2 regions of the Azospirillum formosense genome follow, and region 1 is predicted to be linked to the other one. Evidence: riboswitches for the same ligand, from Rfam matches in the RefSeq annotation. Region 1 holds a riboswitch; the other holds the start of a gene.
The links. A riboswitch is a leader RNA that binds a small molecule or an ion and turns the genes downstream of it on or off. The one in region 1 is predicted to bind thiamine pyrophosphate.

Region 1 (3,271 bases):
GTCGTCGCGGTCCGGCAGCCCCAGATGCTCCTTCGGCGTGACGTAGCAGAGCATCGCCGTGCCGAACCAGCCGATCATGGCGGCGCCGATGGCGCTGGTGATGTGGTCGTAGCCCGGCGCGATATCCGTGGTCAGCGGCCCGAGCGTGTAGAAGGGGGCCTCGCCGCACAGGGCCAGCTGCTTGTCGACGTTGGCCTTGATCTTGTGCATGGGCACATGGCCCGGCCCCTCGATCATCACCTGAACGTCATGCTTCCAGGCGATCTTGGTCAGCTCGCCCAGCGTCTCCAGCTCGGCGAACTGGGCGGCGTCGTTGGCGTCGGCGATGGAACCGGGGCGCAGCCCGTCACCCAGCGAGAAGGCGACGTCGTACGCCTTCATGATCTCGCAGATCTCCTCGAACCGTTCGTAGAGGAAGCTCTCGCGGTGATGCGACAGGCACCATTTCGCCATGATCGAGCCGCCGCGCGACACGATGCCGGTGGTGCGCTTCGCGGTCAGCGGGATGTGCGCCAGACGGATGCCGGCGTGGATGGTGAAATAGTCCACCCCCTGCTCCGCCTGCTCGATCAGCGTGTCGCGGAAGATCTCCCAGGTCAGGTCCTCGGCCTTGCCGCCGACCTTCTCCAGCGCCTGATAGATCGGCACGGTGCCGATGGGGACCGGGCTGTTGCGCAGGATCCATTCGCGGGTGGTGTGGATGTTGCGGCCGGTGGACAGGTCCATCACGGTGTCGGCGCCCCAGCGGATCGACCAGACCATCTTGTCGACCTCCTCCCCCACCGACGACGCGACGGCGGAGTTGCCGATGTTCGCGTTGATCTTGGTGAGGAAGTTGCGGCCGATGATCATCGGCTCCGACTCGGGGTGGTTGATGTTGGCCGGGATGATCGCCCGCCCGCGCGCCACCTCGTCGCGGACGAACTCCGGGGTCACATGGTCGGGGATGGAGGCGCCGAAGTCGTCGCCGTCCCGCGCCGCCGCCTCGGCCAGCCTCTGGCGGCCCAGATTCTCGCGGACGGCGATGTACTCCATCTCCGGCGTGACGATGCCGGCGCGGGCGTAGGCCATCTGCGTGACCGCCCGGCCCGGCTTGCCGCGCAGCGGGCGGCGCCCGGCGCGGTCGAAGACGGGCACGGCGCGCGTCTCGCCGGCGCGCAGCCCGTCGTCCTCCGGACGGACCTCGCGGCCCTCATAGGCCTCGACGTCGCCGCGCGCCTCGATCCAGGAACGCCGCAGCTCCGCCAACCCGCGGCGGATGTCGGTCCGCACGGCGGGATCGCTGTAGGGACCGGAGGTGTCGTAGACGCGCACCGGCGGCTCGCCGCCGCCCACATGGATGTCGCGCATGGCCACGCGCAGGTCGGGGAAGCGCTCCCCCGCCACATGGACCTTGCTGGACGACGGCAGCGGGCCGGTCGTCACCGAGAAGTGGTCGGACGGCGCGGCCTTTTGGGAAGCGGGGGGAAGTGAGTCAGGCATCTGCTGTGGATCTCCATCGCACATAGGATCGTTGGAGACCCGGGTGTGACGGAGCGGCAGAACGGACGACCGGAGCGGTCCCCTGGAGGGAGTGCGCGTGACGATGGCCCGTTTGTTCCTGTCCCTACGCCGGTACGACCCGGATCAGGTTCAAAGGGTTCGGCGCCTTACGGCATCATCTCAGCCCCGTGCTATGGGGCTCCCCTTGGAACGTCGCCATGCTGAACCATCCGCCCTGCCCACGTCAACGCGATTCACGGCGAATCCCGCACCACCAAATCAATTGGCCAATGCAATTGGCGCGGTTCTGGTATCCATTATCTGGTATACAAAATCCTATTGCGCAGCCTGAGCCGGGCCGCTATGCTGCATCACAACAAAAAACAAAGCCCCCTCCCGAGTGCCCGGAGCCCGTCCCATGCTCGAATCACAGATGATCGCCTTCGTCGCCCTGGCCGGCCTGATGGGCCACGGCCTGACCCTGCTGATGCGGGAGGACGACGAGTGGAACTCCGATCCTCAGGACGAGCAGCCGGACGGCCTCTGGTCGTCGGACCGCTTCAACCAGTCCGGCGAGGGCCACAACCGCCCCTTCTTCCTGGAATGAAAGAAGGCCGCCGCGCGGGGTGCGCGCGGCGGCCGTCATCGACGATAACGTCATCCGGGATGCGAAACCTAAAGCTTCGCGGACCGATCAGTGGCCGGGTTGCACCGCCAGCCCACCCGCACCCTGCTGGGCGGCGAGTTCGGCGTTTCGGGCGTGGTGCTTGCGCAGCATGGGCCGCAGGACGGCGATGGCGCAGAAGGCCGCGATGAGGTCCATGGTGGCGCAGATGTAGAGCACGGTCGCCCAGGTGCCGGTGGCTTCCATCAGCAGGTTGCCCAGCGGGACCAGCAGGGCCGCGACGCCCTTGGCGCAGTAGAGCACGCCGTAGATCTTCGCCGCATGCTTGGTGCCGAAGGTGTCCGCCGAGGTGGCGCTGAACAGGCTGTACACTTCGCCCCAGGCCAGGAACACCAGACCCGACAGGATCAGGAACATGATCGGGTCGTGGCCGAAGCGGCTGAGCATCAGGATGCCGAGGCCTTCGAAGGTGAAGGCGATGAACATCGTCGCTTCACGGCCGATGTGGTCGGAGACGAAGCCGAACAGCGGACGGGAGATGCCGTTCATCACGCGGTCGAGCATCAGCGCGAAGGGCAGAGCCGCCATGGTGATGCCGAACAGGCTGATCGGGGCTTCCTTCACGCCCAGATCGTGGGCGATCACGCCGAGCTGGGCCACCGCCATCAGACCGCCGGACACGGTGCAGATGAACATGACCATCATGACCCAGAAGACCGGCGTCTGCAGCGCTTCCTTCAGCGTGTAGTCGCGGCGGGACTGCAGGACCTTGGTCGAGGCCTTCACCTGATCCTTCTGCGGGGCGCGCAGGAAGAAGGCGGCGATGAGGATGATCGTGCCCTGCAGCAGGCCGAACCAGAAGAAGGTCGCCTGATAGCCCGAGGAGTGGATCATGTTGGCGATCGGCAGGATCGTCACGGCCGAGCCGGCGCCGTAGCCGCCCGCGGTCAGGCCGACGGCAAGGCCGCGCTTGTCCGGGAACCACTTCAGGGCGCTGTTGACGCAGGTGGCGTAGACGCAGCCGACGCCGATGCCGCCGATGGCCGAACCGACATAGAGCATGCCGAGCGAGCCGGCGTAGCTGTCGATGATCCAGGAGAGGCCGGTCATCACGCCGCCGAAGGCGACGATGGCGCGGGGGCCGTAGCGGTCGATGAAGTAGCC
Region 2 (3,271 bases), on a different replicon from region 1:
CCAGCGGCAGCAGCCGTTCCGCCTTCCGCCGCCACGGGTCGTCGCGGTCGAGCAGCCGGGCGACGACGCGGTCGATGGTGGCGGCGATCTCCGTGACGGTGCGGCTTCGCAAATAGGTGCGCGCGTTGGCGCGCACCCGCGTTGCCAGCTCGGCGATCTGCGCCTCGCTCAGCACCGGCACCGCCACGTCGAGCGTCTCGGCGCCGCGCCGGAAGGTCAGCGTCCGCCAATCCACCGCGTCGGCGGACAGCCCCGGCAGATGCCCGGCACGCTCCATCAAGCCAACGGCCATTGGGCCCGCGCCGCTTTGAGGAAGTCCTCGACCGCCATGGAGCAGCCCTTGGCGTCCGCCCCGTCGGCCCGCCCGAGAAGCTGGAAGCCGCCGTCCACCTCCACTCCCGCGTCCTCGGTCAGGATGGCCGACGCGCAGTTGAAGTGGGCAAGATCGTGATGGACCAGCACGCCGACGCTGCCGCGCGACACCTCCTGCCCGGTCAGCGGGTTGATGACCCGGCTGCGGATCCAGTGCGGGCCGGACTTCACCGACGGGCAGGTCTCGTTGCCGTCGTCGTAGAACTGGGTGCTCAGCTCCGTCATGCCGTACATGTTGATGCACAGCCGGCGCGGCACGCCGAAGGTGGCGGACAGGCGGCCGTAGAACTCCTCCGCCGCCATCTCGCGCGACTGGCCCTTGAAGCCGCCGGTGTCGAGGATGCGGCTGCCCGCCGGCAGGGCGAAGCTCCGCCCCCGCTCGGCCAGAGCGTCCATCAGATGCACGACGCTGAAGCTGGCCCCCAGCAGGGCGTAGGGTTCGCCGGTCGCCTCGGCGCGGGACAGCTCGGCGATGGCCCCATCCACGTCCAGCCCGGCGTCGGAGACGAAATAGCGGCTCTCATCCGTCCCGAACTCGCTCTTCGCCAGCGCCAGATAATGGGCGAGCGAGGAGTTGGGCATCGCCTGCTCGGTCGGGAACAGGATGCCCATGCGCAGCCGTTCAAAGTCACCCATGAAGCGGTGGCGGAAATTGACGGTCATCGAGCGGTCGTAGACCGCCAGCGTCGGGTGGTGGCTCTTGCCCCGCACGCCCTTGGTGGTGCCGCTGGTCATGAAGACGTGCGGGCACTCCTCCGGCGGGCGCCCACTCAGCGTCAGGTCCTTGAAGGCGCTGATCGGCACCGCGGGCACGTCGCGCCAGCTCTTCACCGTGCGCAGGGTGCGCGCCCGCTGGGTGGCGAAGCGGCGGTAGGGGGCGTTGGTCTCGAACTGGTGGGCGAAGACGGCCAGCGCCATGCGGTTGAACGCCTCCTCGTCCGCCTCTCCGGCGGCGATGAAGGCCAGCAGCTCTTCGACAAGTCGGGCTTCGGTCACGTCCGCACACACCTTTTGCAGCGCCAACAAACTGTTGCCGGGACAAGCGGTGTCTGGATGGAATGGGGGTACGCCGTGCCGCCCTTCAGTCCCGTCCCTACGCCGGTATGACCCGGATCAGGTTCGATGGGTCACCGCGTTGTCCGGATGAAAGCGCCGGGCCGGCGGAGTCTCAGCCTCCTAGCGAGGCCCCCCAGGGAACACTTTGCAAGCTAAGGGACCCGCCCCCGCCCGTCAAGGAGGTCGGGCTAACGAACGGAGGCATTGCCTTTGGAGCCCCTCTCCCGTCCCGGGAGAGGGAAGGGGCCCACGCGAGGCGTGGGAAGGGTGAGGGTACCGCCGAGAATCAGCGCATTGATCCTTGCATGACCCTCACCCGCCCGCTCCGCGGGCCCCCTCTCCCGGGACGGGAGAGGGATTTGACGTCGAATGCGACGCCCCCGCCCGTCAAAGGAGGACCGGCGCTCCGCCCGTGGCACCCCCACAACCCCCGTGATAGGATCCGCGCCCGCGGGCGGCCGACGTCGGCGGCGGAACGGGGAACGGCATGGTGAGGATCGAGGACTGCACGCTGGTGTTCGCCGACACGGCGAACCACGCCCTGGTCGAGATGGCCATCCGGGACAGCCTCGCCGCCTGCCGCTTCTCCAGCGTCCTGCTGCTCTCCGACCGCGACCCGAAAATTCCGGGCGTCGACTTCCACCGGATCGCCCCGATCCGCGACATGGACGACTATTCGGACACGATCAACGTCCGCCTGCGCCGGCTGGTGACGACGGGCCATGTCCTGATCGCGCAGTGGGACGGCTTCGTCGCCGACCCGCGGGCCTGGACGGAGGAGTTCCGCGCCTTCGACTACATCGGCGCCCGCTGGGGCTGGTACCAGGACGGCATGACCGTGGGGAACGGCGGCTTCTCCCTGCGCTCCGCCGCCCTGCTCGACCGGCTGCGCGACCTGCCCTTCGAAGCCGGCATTCCCGAGGACCATGTCATCTGCCGGACCGAGCGCCCGGCGCTGGAGAAGGCCGGCATCCGCTTCGCCCCGGAGGACGTGGCCGACCGCTTCGCCTTCGAACGCACGCCGGTGCCGGGACCGGCCTTCGGCTTCCACGGCCTGTTCAACTTCGGCAAGGTGCTGGGCGACCGCGCGCTGGAGGAGCGGATCGAGGCCATGGACGGCCCGCTGCTCGACCGGCGCGACTACACGGACCTGATGACCAGCCTCGCGCTGACCGGACGCAAGGCCCCCTTCGCCTCCATGGTCCGCAAACTGGTGGCGCGGCGGGACGAGACGTTCCTGCGCTCCCAGATCACCGAATGGACGACCGGCGTGCAGCGGGACTATGTGCTGGCCCTGGCCGACGCCGTGCAGACGACGGCGGCGCCGGGGTCGCGCTGGCCGGCGGTGACCGCGCCGCAGCGCCGCCAGCCGAAGATCTACGACTGCTTCACCTTCCACAACGAACTCGACCTTCTGGAGCTGCGCTTCCGCGAGCTGTACGACACCGTCGACCAGTTCGTGATCGTCGAGGCCAAGCAGACCTTCACCGGCGCGCCCAAGCCCCTGCATTTCATGGAGGAGCGCGACCGCTTCCTGCCCTTCCTCGACAAGGTGAAGCTGGTCGTCGCCCCCGACTTCCCGGAGACCGACAATCCCTGGGTGCGCGAGCGGGCGCAGCGGAACGCCATCGCGCTCGGGCTGGACAAGGTGGAGCCGGACGACATCGTCGTCGTCTCCGACGTGGACGAGATTTTGCGCGCCCGCTCGGTCGCGTCGCTGCGCGACAGTTCGGCGATGATCGCCGGGTTCCGCGTGCCGCTGTTCTACTTCAAGGTCAATTTCATGAATGTGGAGGGCGAGAATTTCTCGGTCTTCCCCGTCGCCGTCCGCGGGCTGATGGCC

Region 2: it holds a riboswitch for thiamine pyrophosphate, as region 1 does, so the genes downstream of both, ABVN73_RS20680 (long-chain fatty acid--CoA ligase) here and thiC (phosphomethylpyrimidine synthase ThiC) in region 1, are expected to answer to the same signal.

What each region holds. Positions count from the first base shown of each region.
Region 1 is NZ_CP159402.1:1,090,095-1,093,365, reverse strand. Features, by position in the region: gene thiC (phosphomethylpyrimidine synthase ThiC) at 1-1,482, opposite strand, end outside; TPP riboswitch at 1,586-1,698, opposite strand; gene ABVN73_RS05170 (hypothetical protein) at 1,901-2,089, shown strand; gene oxlT (oxalate/formate MFS antiporter) at 2,177-3,271, opposite strand, start outside.
Region 2 is NZ_CP159403.1:1,650,376-1,653,646, forward strand. Features, by position in the region: gene ABVN73_RS20675 (acyl-CoA reductase) at 1-292, opposite strand, end outside; gene ABVN73_RS20680 (long-chain fatty acid--CoA ligase) at 277-1,368, opposite strand; TPP riboswitch at 1,445-1,574, opposite strand; gene ABVN73_RS20685 (DUF5672 family protein) at 1,916-3,271, shown strand, end outside.